Microbulbifer sp. GL-2: one gene and its partner. The protein of the gene in region 1 interacts with the protein of each later gene in a pairwise test. Links are inferred from orthologs where the notes say so. Each region holds a gene or a part of one and is shown in the gene's direction. Other genes may lie near its edges. The genes, in order: ndk and GL2_RS08550.

The links.
Region 2: the proteins of ndk (region 1) and GL2_RS08550 interact in binary tests that used the Escherichia coli proteins (3 or more experiments, as listed by UniProt). The link is inferred for Microbulbifer sp. GL-2 from one-to-one orthologs.

Annotation. Positions count from the first base shown.
Region 1 is NZ_AP019807.1:393,556-403,199, reverse strand. What follows is about bases 1-2,741. They hold ndk (nucleoside-diphosphate kinase), read left to right. Parts: upstream 1-1,027; coding sequence 1,028-1,456; downstream 1,457-2,741. Other genes in these bases: rlmN (23S rRNA (adenine(2503)-C(2))-methyltransferase RlmN), read left to right, coding at 1,520-2,638; iscX (Fe-S cluster assembly protein IscX), read left to right, coding at 636-830; fdx (ISC system 2Fe-2S type ferredoxin), read left to right, coding at 266-604; hscA (Fe-S protein assembly chaperone HscA), read left to right, coding at 1-215. Outside these bases: GL2_RS01810 (cytochrome-c peroxidase), read left to right, coding at 2,910-4,844; GL2_RS01805 (cytochrome-c peroxidase), read left to right, coding at 5,565-7,508; type IV pilus biogenesis/stability protein PilW, read left to right, coding at 7,871-8,650; GL2_RS01795 (RodZ domain-containing protein), read left to right, coding at 8,640-9,605. UniProt on the Escherichia coli protein: Major role in the synthesis of nucleoside triphosphates other than ATP. The ATP gamma phosphate is transferred to the NDP beta phosphate via a ping-pong mechanism, using a phosphorylated active-site intermediate.
Region 2 is NZ_AP019807.1:1,939,466-1,949,162, reverse strand. What follows is about bases 971-3,764. They hold GL2_RS08550 (5-formyltetrahydrofolate cyclo-ligase), read left to right. Parts: upstream 971-1,975; coding sequence 1,976-2,554; downstream 2,555-3,764. Other genes in these bases: ilvA (threonine ammonia-lyase, biosynthetic), read right to left, coding at 3,023-3,764; GL2_RS21460 (hypothetical protein), read right to left, coding at 2,640-2,777; GL2_RS08560 (cell division protein ZapA), read left to right, coding at 1,366-1,704; GL2_RS08565 (TIGR02449 family protein), read left to right, coding at 1,163-1,366. Outside these bases: pepP (Xaa-Pro aminopeptidase), read right to left, coding at 1-398; GL2_RS08570 (UPF0149 family protein), read right to left, coding at 398-955; more of ilvA, read right to left, coding at 3,765-4,537; ribose-5-phosphate isomerase RpiA, read left to right, coding at 4,753-5,424; GL2_RS08535 (hypothetical protein), read left to right, coding at 5,440-6,066; GL2_RS08530 (DUF4168 domain-containing protein), read left to right, coding at 6,282-6,674; GL2_RS08525 (helix-turn-helix domain-containing protein), read right to left, coding at 6,711-7,025; GL2_RS08520 (AraC family transcriptional regulator), read left to right, coding at 7,419-8,453; GL2_RS08515 (OmpA family protein), read right to left, coding at 8,586-9,697. UniProt on the Escherichia coli protein: Involved in the removal of 5-formyltetrahydrofolate.

The DNA of each region.
Region 1 (9,644 bases):
AAAATGGCGCCCAGTTGCTTGGGGAGGGCGAACTGAATGAACTCGAGCACGCCATGGAAGCCCTGCGCCTGGCTCACAATGGCGGTGATGCGGAGGAGATTCGCAAGCGTATGGAAGCCCTGAATAAGCTGTCCGAGCCCTTTGCCGCACGGCGTATGGATGCGTCGATCAAGCGCGCCATGCAGGGGCACAGCCTGGATGAATTCGATAAATAAGCGGCCGGGGCCAGGCCCCGTCGGATTGAGACCATAGAGAGTCAGTACCCATGCCGAAGATTGTATTTTTACCCCATGCCGAAATCTGCCCTGAGGGCAAGGTTGTGGAAGCGGAGAGCGGCGTCAGCGTGATTGATGCAGCGCTGGCCAACGATATTGAAATCGAGCACGCCTGCGAGAAAGCTTGTGCTTGTACCACATGTCACGTGATCGTGCGCGAAGGTTTTTACTCTCTGGAGGAGCCCGATGAGCTGGAAGAGGACCTGTTGGACAAGGCCTGGGGGCTGGAGCCCGAGTCGCGTCTGTCCTGCCAGGCGATTGTTGATGATGAGGACCTGGTGGTGGAGATTCCCAAGTACACCATCAACCAAGTTTCAGAAAAACACTGACCAGCACGGGTATTAAAAAGGAAGCCAAATCATGAAGTGGACTGACATTCACGATATCGCCATTGAGCTCTGTGATACTCACGAAGATGTAGACCCACTCACGGTTAACTTTGTCGACCTGCGCAACTGGGTGATGGCGCTGCCGGATTTCGATGACGATCCCAGTCGCTGTGGTGAGAAAGTTCTGGAGGCCATCCAAGCCGCGTGGATCGAGGAGCGCGATTAGTTGACGGGGTTTGCCGGGTATTGGTATTGGAGTACAAAAGTCGATCAATACCCCGTATAATCCGCCGGCCGCGAAATGCGGTGATCAAAAATTAAGTACCCCCGGCGGGTATGAAAGGAATATCACGGAAGAGCAACTGAGCAGGTTGCTCTTTCTGTATGTAAGTTCAGTTACAAAAATTCAATTTGGAGATAACCATGGCCCTGGAGCGTACCCTTTCCATCATCAAGCCAGACGCAGTAGCTAAAAACGTAATCGGCGAAATTGAGAGCCGTTTTGAGAAGGCTGGTCTGAGCATTGTTGCCATGAAAATGCTGCACCTGTCCCGCGAAAAAGCCGAAGGCTTCTACGCTGAGCACAAAGAGCGTCCTTTCTTCAAAGACCTGGTTGATTTTATGACTTCCGGTCCGGTTGTTGTGCAGGCTCTGGAAGGTGAAAACGCAATCCTCGCCAACCGCGAGCTGATGGGCGCTACCAACCCGAAAGAAGCCGCTGCCGGCACTATTCGCGCTGACTTCGCTGACAGCATCGATGCCAACGCAGTACACGGTTCCGACTCTGCAGAGTCCGCTGCCCGTGAAGTAAGCTACTTCTTCGCTGACGACGAAATCTGCCCGCGCGCTTAATTGGCGCGTTGCAATCGCACCGGTCCGTCCAGACCGGTGCAGCTTTTCCCCGAGGTGAAATGAATGACCACAGAAAAAACCAACCTGCTCGGCCTTTCTGTAGAAAAGCTGGCCGCCTTTTTTGAATCATTGGGCGAGAAGCGCTTTCGCGCTGTTCAGGTTTTAAAGTGGATTCATCAAAATGGGGTAGATGATTTTGCTGAGATGACTAATGTCAGCAAGGCCCTTCGCCAGAAACTGGCGGATGTGGCTGAAATCTGTGCGCCGGAAGTGCTTGAGCAATGGGACTCTGCCGACGGTACACGCAAGTGGCTGATTAAAGTATCCGGTGGCAATGCCATCGAAACGGTTTATATCCCCGACGGTGATCGCGGCACCTTGTGTGTCTCCTCTCAGGTGGGTTGTTCCCTGGATTGCAGTTTCTGCGCGACCGGAAAGCAAGGATTTAACCGCGATTTAACCGCAGCTGAAATAATTGGACAGGTTTGGATTGCATGTAAGTCTTTTGGTCAACTGGATCCGAAAGGACCGCGCAAGGTGACCAACGTGGTTATGATGGGCATGGGTGAGCCATTGCTCAATTTCGATAATGTTGTCGATGCCATGAACCTGATGATGGAAGATAACGCCTACGGTATCTCCAAGCGCCGTGTAACCCTATCTACCTCTGGCGTAGTGCCGGCCCTGGATCGCCTTGCCGATGTCACTGATGTAAGTCTGGCGATTTCCCTGCATGCGCCCAACGATGCGTTGCGCAATGAACTGGTGCCGATCAATAAAAAATACCCGATCGCCATGCTGTTGGATTCTGCCAAGCGCTATATAGATCGTATGCCGGATACCCATCGTAAGATGACCATCGAATATACGCTGATGCGCGAGGTCAATGATCGTCCTGAGCACGCGGAGCAACTGGCGGAGCTGTTACGCGATGTGCCAGTAAAAATTAACCTGATTCCCTTCAATCCTTTTGAGCTTTCCGATTATCAGCGCGTGAGTAATAACGCTTTACGACGCTTCCAGCAGATCTTGCTCGACAAAGGTTATACAGTAACGGTGAGAACCACTCGCGGTGATGATATTGATGCAGCTTGTGGCCAGCTGGCTGGCAGTGTAAATGATCGCACGCGCCGCTCAGAGCGCTATCGTAACGCCGAACGCCCTGTCCGTATTGTTGGCTAACAGCCATATCCACTCAGGGCCGGCTTGCTGATGAATAGCAAAAGTCCGCACCGGCCCCTGTAGCTTCTACCGATCTTACTGGTTCTTAATTGCAGTATCGGTAGGAGAAATTACTTTCATTTTTTCTATGTCTTTCTACACAGCAATGGCTTTTGTGTCTTGCTGATATCGCGCCTATTCAATTTATTTTTATTGGTGTCAACCAAATCACGTGACTCTGCGTTAACAGTCCAGAAGTTTTAAAAATGAATGGAAGTGGCTGCTATAACTTATGAATGCTCAGAAACTGGATTTAAGTGCGATTCCCAGAGTCTTGTCACGACTCTTTTTCCTATCTCTCTTTTTAGTATTGCTAGGTTGTGGTTCTGGGTCGTCCGGTAGTGACGATAATTCAGTGGAGGATGCTGTTGGGGGTGTTGGGGGCTCTGGATCGGATGGCGATACAGAAACTGGCAGTGGAGATGACTCTGATGCTGATGGAGAAACAGATCCTGATAGCGGAGAGGGTAATGCTCCTCAGGAATTGATAGGGAATGCGTTCTCGGGGACCAGTATTGGGCTTTCGTGGGAGGGGGCAGGGGAAATTTATTTTATCTATCGTGATAATACAAAAATTGCAGAGACCTCCAATAATTTCTTTGTGGATCAGGGGCTGTCAGTAAACACTGAATATACTTACTCGGTCACAACGAGCCCAGTGGATGATGTAGTTGAGACGACCAGTGTGGCTGCTAAAACCCTGGTGAATAATACTAACTCAGGTCTCGACAATGGTGCTGAAACCATCATCGTCAATGATCGTATTGCTAACTTTTCTGAGTGTAACAATGCCCGTAGTGTAGTCGACTTGTTGGATGAAGATCTGGATAGCTGTCTTCAGGCGATGCTGGAACTCAATAAGATGGCTGTACACTTGGAAGATATGCGGGCATTTGCTGCTCGGGTTAGAAGTGAGCAAGCCCCGGCAATGATTGAGTTGGGTATGCGTCTGTTTCATAGCAAGAGCCTGAGTGCTAATAGCGATGCATCCTGCTCCTCCTGCCATCATCCCGCAATTGGTTGCGGAGGAGATGATTTGTCGATGCCGATCGGTGTCAATGCGGTAGATCCAGCGTTACTGGGGCCGGGTCGGTCTGATGGTGTGAATGATGTCCCTGTTGTTCCCAGAAATGCACAGGCTACCTGTAATTCAGCACTTTGGACACGAGGGCTTTTCTGGGACAACAGGGTTGCTATTGTCGGTCGAGGAGTCAGTACTGGGTCGGAAGATGTGAATAATAATACCGAAGAAGCCGTAGGTACTGGTACCCTGGCTCTACTGATGGCCCAGGCACATTTTCCGGTAACCGCTGCTGCTGAAATGGGGGACATTACCCAATTTGGATACGACAATACTGCTGATGACGGCTTTACAGCTTATCGTGAAGATATACTAGCAGCAAATATGGATGCTGAATCCTGGGGTGATTTATTTATAGCGGCTTTTGGTGATGCGGATATTAGTTTCACTCGTGTAGCTGAGGCAGTTGCAGCTTATGAAGCGGTTCAGATATTTATTAATAATCCGTTTTTTGACTATGTGGATGGTAACCCTGAGGCAATTAGCAATAACGAAAAACGTGGGGCTATCACTTTTATGGCAAGTGATTCCGGTTGTACCTTTTGTCACGCTGGTGCATTTTTTACTACTGAAGCGCCTTTGCCGGGAAACTATCCACAAATTGGTATCGGCACGGATAGTAGCGGTGCCGATGAGGGTGCTGAAGGACGTACAGGATTTGGCGCCTTCCGTGCCCCGACATTGTTAAATGTGGCAATCACTGGGCCTTGGGGGCATAACGGTCAGTTCTCGACTTTAAAGAGAAATGTTGAACACTATCGGGATCATGGGGAGTCAATTGCTCAGTACTTTGCCAATAGTGAAATGTGTGAGCTGGAGCAATTTTCCGGTCTGCAGGATTGTGCCACAAAAGTAGCTCCAAATGGATTAGCGTTGTCAGAGAGAATCCTTGCAGGTAATGATGAGTTTTCCAATAATCTCAGTGATGAAGAAGTTGACCTCATAGTGCAATTTCTGGGGACGCTAACTGACCCGGATGCTGCCAATACCGAGTCCAATGCAATTCAGGCCTTGATACCTCCCCGTGATGGTGGCCCAGATGGAAAGCAGCTGGATGCAAAAGACCAGAGCGGAAAAATTTTATGATTTACAATTCGCCTGAATCTTTAGTGAATTGAGTTGCATAAAAACTCTATGCAGGGGCATGGAGAATAATAATTCTTCTGTCCTCTATTGCTCCTCAAATTCATGAGTTCTAACTCCCCCAGGAATATAAACTTCCATTGGGTTGCAGAGGCCACCAATTGTGCATTAGTTGGCACCGCTATTGTGTCATGGGTTTCTTGAGTTGAGGAAAGGTTCTCATAGTCTGAGATTACCGTGCCTGCGACAGTAGTTTGCGACACTCTCTACAGAACTCTCCGGAGAAAGGCGCTACCTTAATTACATATATACCCCGAAAGCTGGAAATTTACTTCTTGAAGATGTGGCTGCATAGTCGGTAGTTTGAAATTGTACTTATTTCTTGCATGCCATAACGATCATATGGTTTTTCTCGGTAAATTGAATCGGCCTGGGATATGCGAAACCAGGTATTTTTTAAAAATACCTGGGCGGGTTTCTGGATAAAGTTTGTGTCCTACTGTAATTATTACTATGTGCTCACTTAATAGGGCTGAACCTCCGATCTGTTAATTAGGCAAATTACTCAAACTACAATCATTTTTACCCCAATCTCCTTGTCGGGAGTCTGGGAAGATTAGCTTTTGGTGCCGCTTGGGGCACTAGCTTGTCCATTGCCTGTCCAGATTATTTCAAAATGTATTTTATTGGTGGGGTCGATCAGGCTTTATGGAAACTCAAAGAATGGACAATGATGTGTCTTTCGCGATATTGCTGCGGCTATTGATCCTGCCGCTCTTTTTACTGGCAGTGGGCTGCAGCTCGGGTTCGTCCGGGGGGGATGACAGCTCATCATCGGATACCGTAACCGATGGCAGTAGTGGCGATACGGGTTCCGATGGGGATAGCGGTGGCGATGGCGGCTCCGGTACAGGCACGGGAGGCGATACTGGCAGCGATAATGATACGGGAGGTGACTCCGGGCAGGGAGGGGCTCCGTCGAAGCTGATCGGCAATGCTTTTTCCGGTACCAGTATCGGCCTTTCCTGGGAGCGTGACGATGTAATTTATTCCATTTATCGCGACGGGGAAAAAATTGCCGAAACCAATAATCACTATTTCGTTGATCAGGGGCTGTCGATCAATACCGAGTACGCCTACGCAGTAACTGCAGGGAATATCGGCAACGATACTGATGTGTCTCGAGTCAGCGCAAGAACTCTGCTGAATACTACCAACAGTGGTCTTAGCAGCGGTGCGGACATCGAGGTGGATAACGATCGTATTTCCAACTTTGCTGAGTGCAATAATGCGCGCAGTGCTCTGGACTTGCTCGATGCGGACCTGGACTCTTGTCTGCAGGTCATGCTTGAACTTAATAATATGGCCGAGCATCTGGAGGATATCAGGGCTTTCGCTGCCCGAGTTCGCAGTGAGCAAGCCCCGGCTATGGTGGAGTTGGGTATGCGCCTCTTTCACAGTAAGAGCCTCAGTGCCAGCAGCGATACCTCCTGCTCGTCCTGCCACCAACCGGCGATGGGGTGTGGTGGCGATGATCTCTCCATGCCTGTTGGCGTCAGTGCAGTGGATCCAGCTCTAGTGGGACCGGGTCGCTCGGATGGATTGAATGAGGTCCCTATTGTAGCGAGAAATGCGCAGCCAACTTGTAATGCAGCACTTTGGACCCGGGGTCTTTTTTGGGATAACCGCGTGGCTATTACAGATCGTGGGTTGAGAACAGATTCCCGCGATGTCAGTAATAATACCGAGGCGGCCGTGGGTACCGGCACTCTGGCTTTGATGATGGCCCAGGCGCACTTTCCGGTTACCGATGCCGCAGAAATGGGTGATATCACCCAGTTTGGCTACGACAGTACTTCCGATAGCGGATTTACTGCCTACCGCGAGGAGATGCTGGCGGCGAACCTCGACGGCGCCAGTTGGGGCCAATTATTTAGCGCTGCATTTGGTGATTCCGCGATTAACTTCAGTCGCATCGCCGAGGCCATAGCGGCCTATGAAGCGGTACAGCTATTTATCGATAACCCTTTCTTTGATTATGTGGATGGTGACCAGGATGCCCTCGATAGCGATGAGAAGCGCGGGGCCATCACCTTTATGGCCGCTAACTCCGGCTGTACGAACTGCCATGCAGGTGCCTTCTTTACCAATCAAGGGTTGAGGGCTGTGAGTTATCCACAGATAGGTGCCGGCAAGGACGAGAGCGGCAATGGTGCTGACCTGGGAGGCAATGGGGCGGGCAGCTTCCGCATACCCACCCTGCTCAACGTCGCTGTCACCGGTCCCTGGGGGCACAATGGTCAGTTCGCCACTCTGAAAAGAAATGTTGAACACTACCGTGATCGGGCCAGTTCAATTACCCGGTATTTTGCTAACAGCGAAATGTGTGAGCTGGAGCAATTTGCTGGCTTGCAGGATTGTGCCAATAAAGTGGCTCCCAACGGCTTGGCGCTCACCCAGGATATCCTTAACGCGAATGGAGGGGGCGGAGCCAATAACCTGAGCGATACAGAGATTGAACTGTTGGTGAAGTTCTTGGGGGCGCTAACCGACCCAGATGCCGCGAATAACAACTCGAATGCGATCCAAGCCCTGCTTCCTCCCCGTGACGGTGGACCGGATGGCAGGCAGCTGGAAGCGAAGGATCGGGCAGGCAACGAGCTTTAGAAGTCAGGTAGGCAGATTTATTACACAAAAGATAATTGGCGGTCTTGTGATACGCTCGCGATCTAAGAAGGGGCAATTTATTTGGGCTAAATGGAATTCATTGGGATTACGGGGCTGCAACGGACGGTGCTTTCCGGCAGTATAGGGGGCGGGAAGCACAGGTGTAGGGGTGTATGCAGCCGGCGGGGTTCTGTGCAAGGCATCTATTATTTGTCAGCTGCCTAAATGACAGTTTTTGGGTCGTTTTCCGGCTCACTCGGGATTGTAATACCGAAATGAATACGGGCCTTGTCAACCTACGCCGCCAGTCACTGCGATCCCGCCAGAATAGATAAACAAAAAATAAATTTACAGGTGATGTTGTGTCTGCGAAATCTCTTGGCCTGCCGTTTTTGGGGCTGTTTCTCACCGTGTTGTTGGGGGGGTGTGTAACGACGGGGCTGCCTGAGCGTAAAGAAGTTAATCTGGATAAGGCTCTGGAGACCCATGTCCAGCTGGGGCTGCGCTACCTGCAAAGCGGTGATAACCGCGAATTAGCCCGCCGTCATTTCAACAAGGCACTGGAGCTGGGCAGGAAGAACCCTCTGGCCCACCATGGCCTGGCGTTGCTGTATCAGGCGGATGGTGAACTGAAAGTAGCCGAATCTCATTTTAAGAAAGCCCTGCGTTACGGTGATAACTTCCCCATGGCGAGCACCAACTACGGGGTTTTTCTCTACAAGCAGGAACGCTATAAAGAAGCACTGGAGCAGTTCCGCCATGCCTCCACAGATCTGACCTATAACCGCCGTTTCTTCGCCCTGGTGAATTACGGCCGCACTGCTGGCCGCCTTGGAATGGTAGAGGAGGCTGAGCGTGCCTATACCCGCGCACTGGCCCTGAACGCGAATTTGCCCGTGGCCCAGCTGGAGTTAGCGGAGCTGAAATTCGAGGCTGGCGACTATACGGTGGCCAAACAGTACCTGGATAAATACAGCGAGAGAAATCGTCAAACACCGAGATCTCTGTGGCTGGGCATCCGCATCGAAAAGGTTTTTGGTAATCGTGACAAGGAGCTCAGTTACGCGCTTGCCTTGAAGAATTTGTACCCGTACTCTGCGGAAACACTGAAATATCAGGAGTTGAGTGGTAATGACGGATAGCAGTTCTGCGCACCGCGATAGCGGTGACGCTGTATCCCCGACACAACAGTCCCCCATCTCTCCCGGCGGCATACTTCGTGCAGCGCGCGAGAATGCGGGCCTGTCCCGCGAAGAGTTGTCCCAGCGCCTGTGTATTATTGACAATACGATTGAGTGGCTGGAGGAGGATATTTTTGAACGCCAGCCCGAAATGGTTTATGCACGCGGCTATATCCGCAATATCTGCCGGGAATTGGGCGTGAATTCGGAGCCGGCTCTCACTGCCTATGAGGGGGCGCGCCCCCAGCCACAAGTACGCAGCCAAGGTCGCCGTATAGAGGTCAAGGCGGATGCCTTGCGCCCGGCGCGCAAACGCGGGCACGGGTTGCTGGCAATGTTACCTCTGCTCGCTGCTGGTGGTGTGTTCTGGTGGCTCTATGGCGGCCCCGTGACTATCCCCAGTGTGCCCATGCCGGCGGCGCTGAGTGAAGAGGCCCCTCTCAGTCCTTCTGAAACTTCAATACAAAGTGTGAGCTCCCCAGTACTGGAAAATAGCGCAGGCGATGAGGGTGGTGTCACGCCACCTCAGGAGGAGCCCGCTGAGCACGGCGTTCTGGAGGTGGCCTCTGAGCCTCCTGCAGAATCCGCAGCTGCTTTTGTCAGTCAGCCGGAGGTGAACACAACTGAACCCGCGCAGGAGCTTGCCACTGAGGTGGCGCAGCTGGACCAGAAATTACAGGGCGCTCTGCGCCTCAGTTTTGATGAGGACTCCTGGATAGAGGTCAAGGATGCCGGTGGTGTGGTGCTACTGGCCGGAGTACAGGAAGCCGGTACCTCCAAGGAGCTGGATGGGCGCGCGCCCTTTGAGGTGATGCTCGGTAACGCTGGGGCCACTAAAGTCGTCTACCGTGAACAAACCATTGATAGCGACCCTATTGGTAACCGCCGTACCCGACGCCTGATCGTCGGTGATTGAAGTCATCTTCGCGGTTTGGGCGCGAACCCTGTAGGTTTG
Region 2 (9,697 bases), 1.5 Mb from region 1 along the record:
ATGCGCTCGCGACCATCCAGTAGTCCCGGCAAAATATCGTCGAGATCGCCAATCGGAAAAGCATCGGACAAACCGAAACGTTGCACTGCCCGCTCGGGACCGAGACGCGGCCCATCCCACATTTCTTTTTCCGCATCGCATTCGCGACAAAACAGAAGGGTTTCCCCCTGGGCACGCCCCGGAACCAGTACCAAAAGGGCTTCAGGTTCATCGAAACCGGTCAGGTAGAGAAAATCACTGTCCTGGCGGAAAGGGAAAAAAGTATCGCGTGATCGGGGCTGCTCACCAGCGGATGAGACTATCGCCAAGCTCCCCGGCGCCAGTTCATCCATCAGGCGAGTGCGACGAAGACTATATTCCGTCTTGCTGATCGCTGCGCTTTTTTTGTTACTGGACATCAGTGTACAGTGGGGCCTTCAGTGGACTGCTTGCCGCGTACTTCGGTAAAAATATTGAGAGCTGCTACACGCACATATTCCTGCAGCTCCAATAGCTGTTGTTCATTCTCCTCACTCTCCTCTACGTGATCGGCATCCACCTGCGAAATTGCACCGATATCTTTCAATGCCTCTTCACTGGTGGGCAGCAGCTTCTCTTCTTTTGCTTTACCGATACCAAATCCGTGCAGGAAGCCCTCACACCAGTGCCCCAATGCCAGGGTGCGTGCAACAATATCGTCATCGTCGCAAAGAACCAGCTGGAAGGAAAAGTCGCTACCATTCAACTGCTTTTGACTCTCCTCAGCTAATTGCAGAAAGTCCTTATTTAAATCTGCCGGTACCACCTCCAGGTCGAGTAACTCTGCCAGTTCGCGCTGCCAGCGTTTTTTGTCTGGCTCAGCGCCCGCCGCCAGTACACCACACGTAAATCCATGCAGTTCACTGGGGTCCGCCTGGCCACCTGCCGAGAGAATGGCGTTGGCGAGAAGCTCGAATCGATTAGTTTCTGATGTCATGGTTACCGTGCAATTTTTCTTGATCGTGAGTTAATTATTGCGCTGCAACAGCAGCGACAGGCAAAAGAACTTGTGTTTTCGGGACAAATTTGTGATTGCCCGCGCAGGTGGAGCGATTGACCCACCTTTTCGCCGGCAATATAGTAGCGGAATCCCTCGCAGTCTGTCGTGTTGCGAACCCAGACGTCGACCCCAAACGCAGGAAATATGGATAAGCTGCAAGCGTTAGAAAGCACTGTGGATTCACTGATCGCCCGCTGCCAACAGCTGGCTGATGACAACCGTGAACTGCGTCGGCAGGAAGCCGACTGGCTGCGCGAACGCCAGCGCCTGATAAAAAATAATGAGGCCGCCCGCTCGCGGGTCGAAGCCATGATCAATCGTCTCAAGGGGCTAACGCAAGATTCCTGATGGCTGACTCTGCACTAACATCCGAAACCGTCACCGTATCCATTCTCGGTAAAGAGTACCGCGTAGCCTGCGCCGACAGCGAGCGTGCAGGCCTGCAAGCATCCGCACGCCTCCTGCATGAGCGCATGGCGCGAATCCGTTCAACCGGCACAGTGATCGGCATTGAGCGAATCGCAGTCATGGCTGCACTGAATATTGCCCATGAACTGATTCAGGCCAAAGCGGAGTTGAGCAGTGTCCCCCTCCAACAGGAAATGCTCGACCGCCTCAAGGACAAAGTACAAAACGCACTGGGCGAAATAGACCCAGAGACGGAGCCGCAGTCATCGCAAGAATGAAGGCACGTCCATTCCCTACAAATTTCCAGTTAACAGCCCCCCTCCGTCCAAGTTATAATTAACTCATACCCTGGGGTGTTGGCCAGCAGACTATGTCCTTGAGCCGATAATCTTACCCCGGTGGTTTCCAGCGGGTGCTGGTGTGCAAGTCCGCCATGCAGCGGAAAGCCTTATGTACTCCGGAGACCGCCACCTTGAACCTTACGGTTCGAGGCGCCGTCTACAGCCACATACTCGGGGTTCCCATTTCTTTCCAGCCTTCCCCTTATCCATGAGCGAAAATAAAACGCAACTGCGCCGACGTATGCGCGCAGGGCGACGGGAACTCAGCGCTTACCAGCAGCGCCTGCATGGTCGCGCAGCTATTACCCTGTTAAGCCGGGTTCCACAGATGAAACGCGCCCGCCATATTGGTATTTACTGGCCAATGGATGGGGAGTTGGATATTCGCCAGTTATTACAACGCTACCCAGGGAAAGATTTTTACCTGCCAGTACTACCTGTAGAGCCACACCCACATTTGGGCTTTAAACGCTGGGGCGGTGAGCCGCTGCCATTCCGCAACCGTTTCCATATTCCTGAACCGGTGCGCAGTCCCAGTCGTTCAGCGCACCTGCTTGATCTGGTGCTGGTCCCCCTGGTCTCCTTTACTCCCAGTGGCTCCCGTTTGGGTATGGGCGCAGGTTTTTATGACCGCACGTTTGAGCACAAACAATTATTGCCGGGTACCGGCCCACAGCTAATTGGCGCCGCCCACCAGTTGCAATGCGTGAGGCAATTACCCACTGACAACTGGGATATACCATTGGACATGGTAGTGACAGAAAAGCGTATCTATCGATGCAACTAGTACGAGAGAGAAAACAAAAAAGGCCGAACACTTAGTGTTCGGCCTTTTTTGCTGTTTCGTGGGCAGAGCGCCCCCCGGCATCAGCCTAACGGGTAACCACTCCCTGTTGCAGAGCGGCCGGTGGCTCGGATTCCGAGGCAAATACCTCAGTCAAACCACTGGTGCTCAGCAGAACGCCCGCGACAAAGACAACCACAGCGATTGTCAGCGCATCGGCTTTCATTGGGACCATCCTGTACAATCAATTTTTTTGTTATGTGCGTTTCGCTCCGCATATGACCGAAGCCATAGCAAAAGTTCAACGACCAAAGAAGATACTGAAGAATCGGCGGAATAGTAACCGGTTGTTGGATATTTTATGTGTTTTTTGTCGCATTTTCACACAAGGGGGTTCGACAAAGCCGAAATTGCAGTCTACGCACCCAACAACTTCTGAGACGCTTTACTCAACTAATGATTTTCCCGGGCTCAGCTGCCCAGGAAAAAGCGGTAAGCGGGATTTTCAGTTTCCTCCCAATAGGGAAACTGCAGCCGCTCGAGCAAACCCGAAAGTTTTGCCCGAGCCCCTGGCTCAACCTGTAGCCCAACCAGGACCCTTCCATAGGCAGCACCGTGGTTGCGATAGTGGAACAGGGTAATGTTCCAGCGCCCGGCCAGGTGTTCGAGAAATTTCCGCAAAGCGCCGGGACGTTCGGGAAATTCAAAACGGTATACAACTTCATCATTCAGCCCTGGGACTCGCCCCCCCACCAGATGGCGAATATGTAATTTGGCCATCTCATTCTCAGTGAGATCGGTTACCTGATAACCGCGATCTTCCAGTTTATTAACTAATTGGTGCCGATCATCATCGGCAGTCACCTGCAAGCCGACAAAAATATGTGCTTCCTCATTACCGGCATATCGGTAATTGAACTCGGTGATGGCGCGGTCTCCCAAATCACGACAAAAGCGCAGATAGCTACCGGGGCTCTCGGGTATACGCACAGCGAGCACCGCCTCGCGCTTTTCGCCGATTTCAGTCCGCTCGCTGATATAGCGCAGACGATCAAAATTGATATTGGCTCCGCTACAAACAGTGGCGAGGGCTGAATTACGGCAATCACTCTGTTCAGCAAATTTTTTCAGCCCTGCCAGCCCCACAGCTCCGGCGGGTTCGGCAATGGATCGAGTATCTTCAAAAATGTCCTTGATTGCCGCGCAGATCTCATCGGTGCTCACAGTGATCACACCATCTACCGTTTCACTTAAAACCCGGAATGTTTCCTCACCAATTTGCGCCACAGCAACACCATCGGCAAACAGACCCACCTGAGGCAGGCGCACTCGATCTCCACTCTCCAGGGCGGCTTTCAAGCAGGCTGCATCTTCAGGTTCAACCGCATAGACTTTGGTTTCCGGTCGTACATATTTGATATAGGTGGCCATGCCTGCGGCCAGCCCACCCCCGCCAACAGGAATAAATACTGCCTCCAAATTACCTGAGTGCTGGCGCAACATTTCCATGGCCACTGTACCCTGGCCGGCAATCACATCGGGATCGTCATAGGGGTGCACAAAAACCAGATCGCGTTCATCAACCAACTTCCTGGCGCGCGCGGCGGCCTCATCGAAAGTGTCCCCGTGCAATATCACTTCCGCTCCACGCATACGCACCGCATTGACCTTGATCTGGGGTGTGGTCTTCGGCATCACTATCGTTGCGCGCACCCCCAACTGGGCTGCTCCCAGGGCCAATCCCTGTGCATGGTTCCCCGCCGAGGCAGCGATTACACCACGAGCACGTTGTTCAGCGGGCAGCTTTAGCAGTTTGTTGTAGGCACCACGTATCTTGAAAGAAAATACAGGTTGAAGGTCTTCCCGCTTGAGCAATATACGATTACCCAGCCGGTGGGAAAGCTGGCGCATCGGCTCTAATGGCGTTTCGATGGCGACATCGTAAATGCGCGCGTCTAAAATGCGCTTGATATAAGATTTGGGCATGGCGTGTTTCGGTTGCCGTTGCGGTAAATTTCTGTGCGCGACTCAGGGAAGCCTAGTAGCAGAAGCATTGGCAAAATACCCCCAACGCACGCAACACCGGCAGGCCAGTCTAATCCTTGCCCGACACAATTACCATCAAATAGGCTGTTTTGCGCTTTTTTTTATCGAAAGGTGAAAATAAAGTAGAAATAATTGCACAGGAAACTATCCAGAGTATGACCCAGGATGAACTGAAGCAGGCCACTGCTCGCGCCGCTATCGACTATATTTCCCCGCGCCTGGAGGCCGACTCCATCATCGGTGTAGGTACAGGTTCCACGGCCAATTTTTTTATCGACTATCTGGCCGAGATCAAGGGTAGGTTCGACGGTACGGTTGCCAGCTCCGAGGCCTCGGCACAAAGGCTCAAGTCCCACGGTATTCCGGTCTATGAGCTAAATAACGCCGATAGCATCCAGTTTTATGTAGATGGCGCCGATGAAGCCAACCCGGCACTGGAATTAATCAAAGGCGGCGGTGCAGCACTGACACGGGAGAAAATTGTCGCGGCCTGCTCTGACGAGTTCATCTGCATCGCCGATGAGAGCAAGTCGGTTAAGATATTGGGCGAATTCCCCCTACCGGTAGAGGTGATTCCCATGGCGCGCTCTCTGGTTGCTCGCGAGCTGGTCAAACTCGGGGGAGACCCTGTCTACCGGCAGGGCGTTATTACCGATAATGGCAATGCAATCCTCGATGTATACAATCTGAAAATCGAACAACCTATTGCGCTGGAAGAAGCGATCAACAATATCACCGGCGTGGTTACCAATGGCATCTTCGCCAAGCGGCCAGCGGATCTGTTATTACTCGGTACCAGCTCCGGGGTTAAAACCATCACCGCCTAACTATGCAGTCATACTATGCGACAAAATAATAAAAAGGGGATTCTGGTGGCGCTGATTAGCGCCGCGATCCTGGGCTCGGGCTGTTCTACCACCCCCCCCAGTAATCCCGACAATATCTGCTCCATTTTCCGCGAGAAAAAAGGCTGGTATGGCGAGGCCAAGGCCGCTGAAAAAGAGTGGGGTTCACCTGTAGCAGTGATGATGGCCATCCTTCATCAGGAGTCCCGTTTTGTGCATGACGCGCGCCCACCGCGCAGCAAAATACTGGGCTTTATTCCCGGACCGCGCCCCTCAGATGCCTTTGGTTATGCCCAGGCGCTGGGGAGCACCTGGCGCGGTTATCAACGCTCTACTTTTAGCTACGGTGCGGATCGGGATGATTTTGGCGACGCAATCGACTTTGTCGGTTGGTACAACAACACCAGTGCACGTCGATGCCAAATCCAGTCCAGGGATAGTTATCACCTGTATCTGGCCTACCATGAGGGCCATGGCGGCTTTAACCGGCGCACCTTTAGAAACAAGGCCTGGCTTAAAAAAGTCTCACACAAAGTATCCGCGCGTGCGAAACACTACCAGCAACAGCTCAACAGCTGCGAACAGTCCCTGAAGAAGCGCAAGAAATTTCTCGGCCTTTTTTAGGCCCTGCGCATCGATATCAAAAATTCGCGCGAGTGGCGGGGAAAGGCGCCACGTCCGCGCCGAAACTGGCTACCCTGAAACTAATGTCCCAAAGCTGAATGCTCTGGTGCCTGTAAGCTCCCACTAGGTTCCATTGCATAACGCTTTTGCCCTAACGTGACGCTGGGTGCTCCCTCAGAGAAGCAAAAGCGTCCACAGACTTTCTGGAGTGCCCGATGAAGCCCTTTACCAAATTCCTCACCCTGTTCACCCTGCTGCTCACTATGCCCTTCGCCACCGCGCAACCCGCATCGCCCCAAGCCAATGCCCCCAAGGCCAGTGCTCCTAAAGCGTCCTTTAGTGAGCCCCAGCTCAAGCAGTTTGCCGATGCCTACCGCTCTATTGTGATGCTGAGCCGGGAATATGCCCCAAAGCTCAAGGCCGCCGCTGATATTAAGGAGGCTGAGGCCCTAAACAAAGAGGCCCAAGGCAAGATGATTGCGGCAATAGAGAAAACGGGATTATCCAAAACCAAGTACCAGGAAATAGCCACCAGCATCAAGTCCAACCCGGCACTTCTGGAGAAGGTCAACAAAATACTCCAGCAGACACACACCAAGCCGCAGTAAAGGCGACTGAGCGGTACACCCAATCGGTGCGCCGCTCTAATCCAGGGTAATTTCCAGTACCTGACAAATAGCTGGTAAATTACTTCTTACCCAGGTGCGGTCGAAAGAACCCCAATCGCGCAACAGGTAATAACCATCGTTGTGGCGTACTCCTTCCTGAACAAATTCCACCAGAGTGCCATGCCCAGGCAACCCCTTGGCAATAATGTCCTGTACTGTGCGCCGCGGCCAGCCAGTCGCCTCTTCCAACGCAGGATTATTTGGACGGGGAGTCTGTTCAATTAAATAGGCGATCAACATGCGCCGACAGATTGTCGGGTTCAGCTGGCTTTCAACGGATGCGGACGGCATTTGGCCACTCCTTCATTGGCATGTCACTTTATTGTTAATCCCTATGACTCTCAGGTCTAGTAGTTAGGCCGCCTCTTTTACTCACCTCTGGAGCTGCTTGCTAAAGTAGTTCTCCGTGCGGCTCGTCGAGCAAATGTTACTCCAGCGGCGTGAAAAAATGTGGATAAATGCAAAATAACCAATAAAAACATATACTTATATACAAAACCCATTTGAAAAAGATAAGCTTTTCACTCTCTGCGGGCTGTATTATTGATCGATACAGGCCTCCCAGCTTGCCCCTTTGTTACTCCCACTCCCTATAAACCTGACATTCCCGTGCGCTTTGCGCATAATCCATGCTGCACTTGAGAATGACACGCAGCTTACAAAATAATGTTGAGGGCTGAGAGAGTGGAAAGCGAGACCCCTAAACTCCGCGAGGACCCAGGTATACCCGCTACGGTAGTGCGCGCCCAACTGGTTGGCGCTCATACAGCGGGGCTGGATTGCCTGCAAATACTGCGCGACAGCGATATAGAGCCCGCCCTGCTTGAGGACCCCGACAGCCGGATCGGCCGCGATCAGATGGCTAACCTGCTGCGCCGGGAATGGGACCTGCTAAACGATGAATCTGGTGGTTTCCTGGCGCGCCCCTGGCTGCCCGGCACTTTCGCCATGATGGGCCATGCCTGTATCAGCTGTCCCAATTTGCGCCGTGCACTGCTACGCTCAGGGCGTTTTATCAGCATGGTCAGCGACGATCTACATATCAAACTGGTGGAAGATGGCGAAGAAGCCCGCTTGATAATCCATCACAGCAATGACAAGAAACTACCCAACCAGATTTTTGTGGAATCAATAGCCGTCATCTGGCTGCGTTTTTTCAGTTGGTTGATCGATCGCACCATACTGCTGGAGCGTGTGCTGCTGGCCTTCCCGCAGCCGGATTACAATGAAGATTACAACGAAATGTTCCCGTGTCGGCACTACTTCAACCAAGCGGAAACCTGCCTGGTATTCAGCACCCGCTATTTGCAAATGCCGCTCGTACGCGATGAACAGCAACTGGCAGAGTTCCTGTCCCGCGCACCCGAGTGCCTGCTCACCCAATACAAGTCCGATCACAGTTTCACCGGTCGAATAAGGCGCATGCTGCAACAGCAAAACAGTATCGAAAACCTGTCTCTCGACGATGTCGCCGCACGCCTGTACACGTCTCCGCAGACATTGCGCCGCAGGCTCAAGGAGGAGGGCAATAGCTGGCAGGACATCAAGGACTCTGTGCGCCGCGATATGGCCGTATTCCAGCTTAAGCAGCAGGAGACGGCAGTGGCAGAGATTGCTGAGAGACTTGGCTTTTCTGAGCCCAGCGCCTTTAACCGCGCCTTTAAGAAGTGGACGGGGCTCGCTCCCGGCGCCTATCGGGAAAAATTCCGTAATGATTGAAGCAATTTACCTAGGTTGAAGGCAATTTCCCTCACAGAGAATTTAGGCAATTAAATTGATAAAAAGCCCCGCTAATTTTGCGGGGCTTTTTATTGCCTCTTTATTCACATGGCTTCTGCTAGCAATTTTCTATCATTGAAAATTCACTACTCTCACACTGATACGCTCATTGTCCATTTGCCTCTGCTCTTTCTTCTCGGCTTCACCCTCAGGAACTTCCTTGGCCGACCCCATACCGGTAGCAGTGATCCGGTTGGCCGCAATTCCCTTCTGCAAAAGAATTTCCCGCACTGCATCTGCACGCTCCTGGGAAACTTCCTGCTCCTCAATTTCATTGCCCTCCCCTTTTACATGTCCCTCAATGGCAATACTCAGGTTGGGGTGTTCCTGCATGATCTTCGCTAGTGCCACAATATCAGGGGCAGAGGGATTGAGGATCTTGGCACTACTCCCTTCAAAATTGATCCTAAGGGGAAATTCCCGATCCGGTTGGCGAGCAAAACTCTTGAGGTAATCGCGCAAATTACTGGCGAAATCATCTGGCCCCAGTTTCGCTTGGGCATTGCCATCTGTCAGGTCCCCAACTGGTTCAGAGGGAGACTCCATAAAAGCCTGCTCCTGAGTGGTCAAAGAGGGGCGGTTTTCAGGCGCCTCCTCCCTTCCTTTGTCCATACACATATTCAGTGCATAAAGCGCTACCAACACCAGTAGCAGCGGAAAAAACCAGCTACTGAAACTGACTGGCTTGCGCTTCTCACCATTTCCATGCAGGGCTTCAGGGCGCGGCTCCTGTGGTTTGGCATGACCATGGGTAACCAGCGATGCACCCAGCTGATCAAAGCCGGGTACATTGAGAGCTTTAAGCAGGTCATCGGGAATTTTATCCTGTAGAAATTCACGCTGACCGATCAGGAGTGATGCCAGGTCGGAGACATCCATCTTTTGCGCTTTTACCTGGCCACTTAACAGGGAGGTAATAATCGGCAGAGCCAACTTGAGCAAACGGCTGCCATCGCCGCCTGATAATGCTGTAGAGGCAAGTTTTATCACCTCTTCAACACGGGTGCCAAAAACCTTTTGCAGCATGCCCGCGCCAGATTGCAAAATACTGTCGAGCTTGTCTTTATCTGAGAAGCTTTCTGTTACCGTTGAGAGGTCCAATGCCTCATTATCGGTAACCATATTGAATAAATACCCCATGCCAGTTTTACTGCTGGCTTTATTCAGCATCCCGGCCAGGGAAT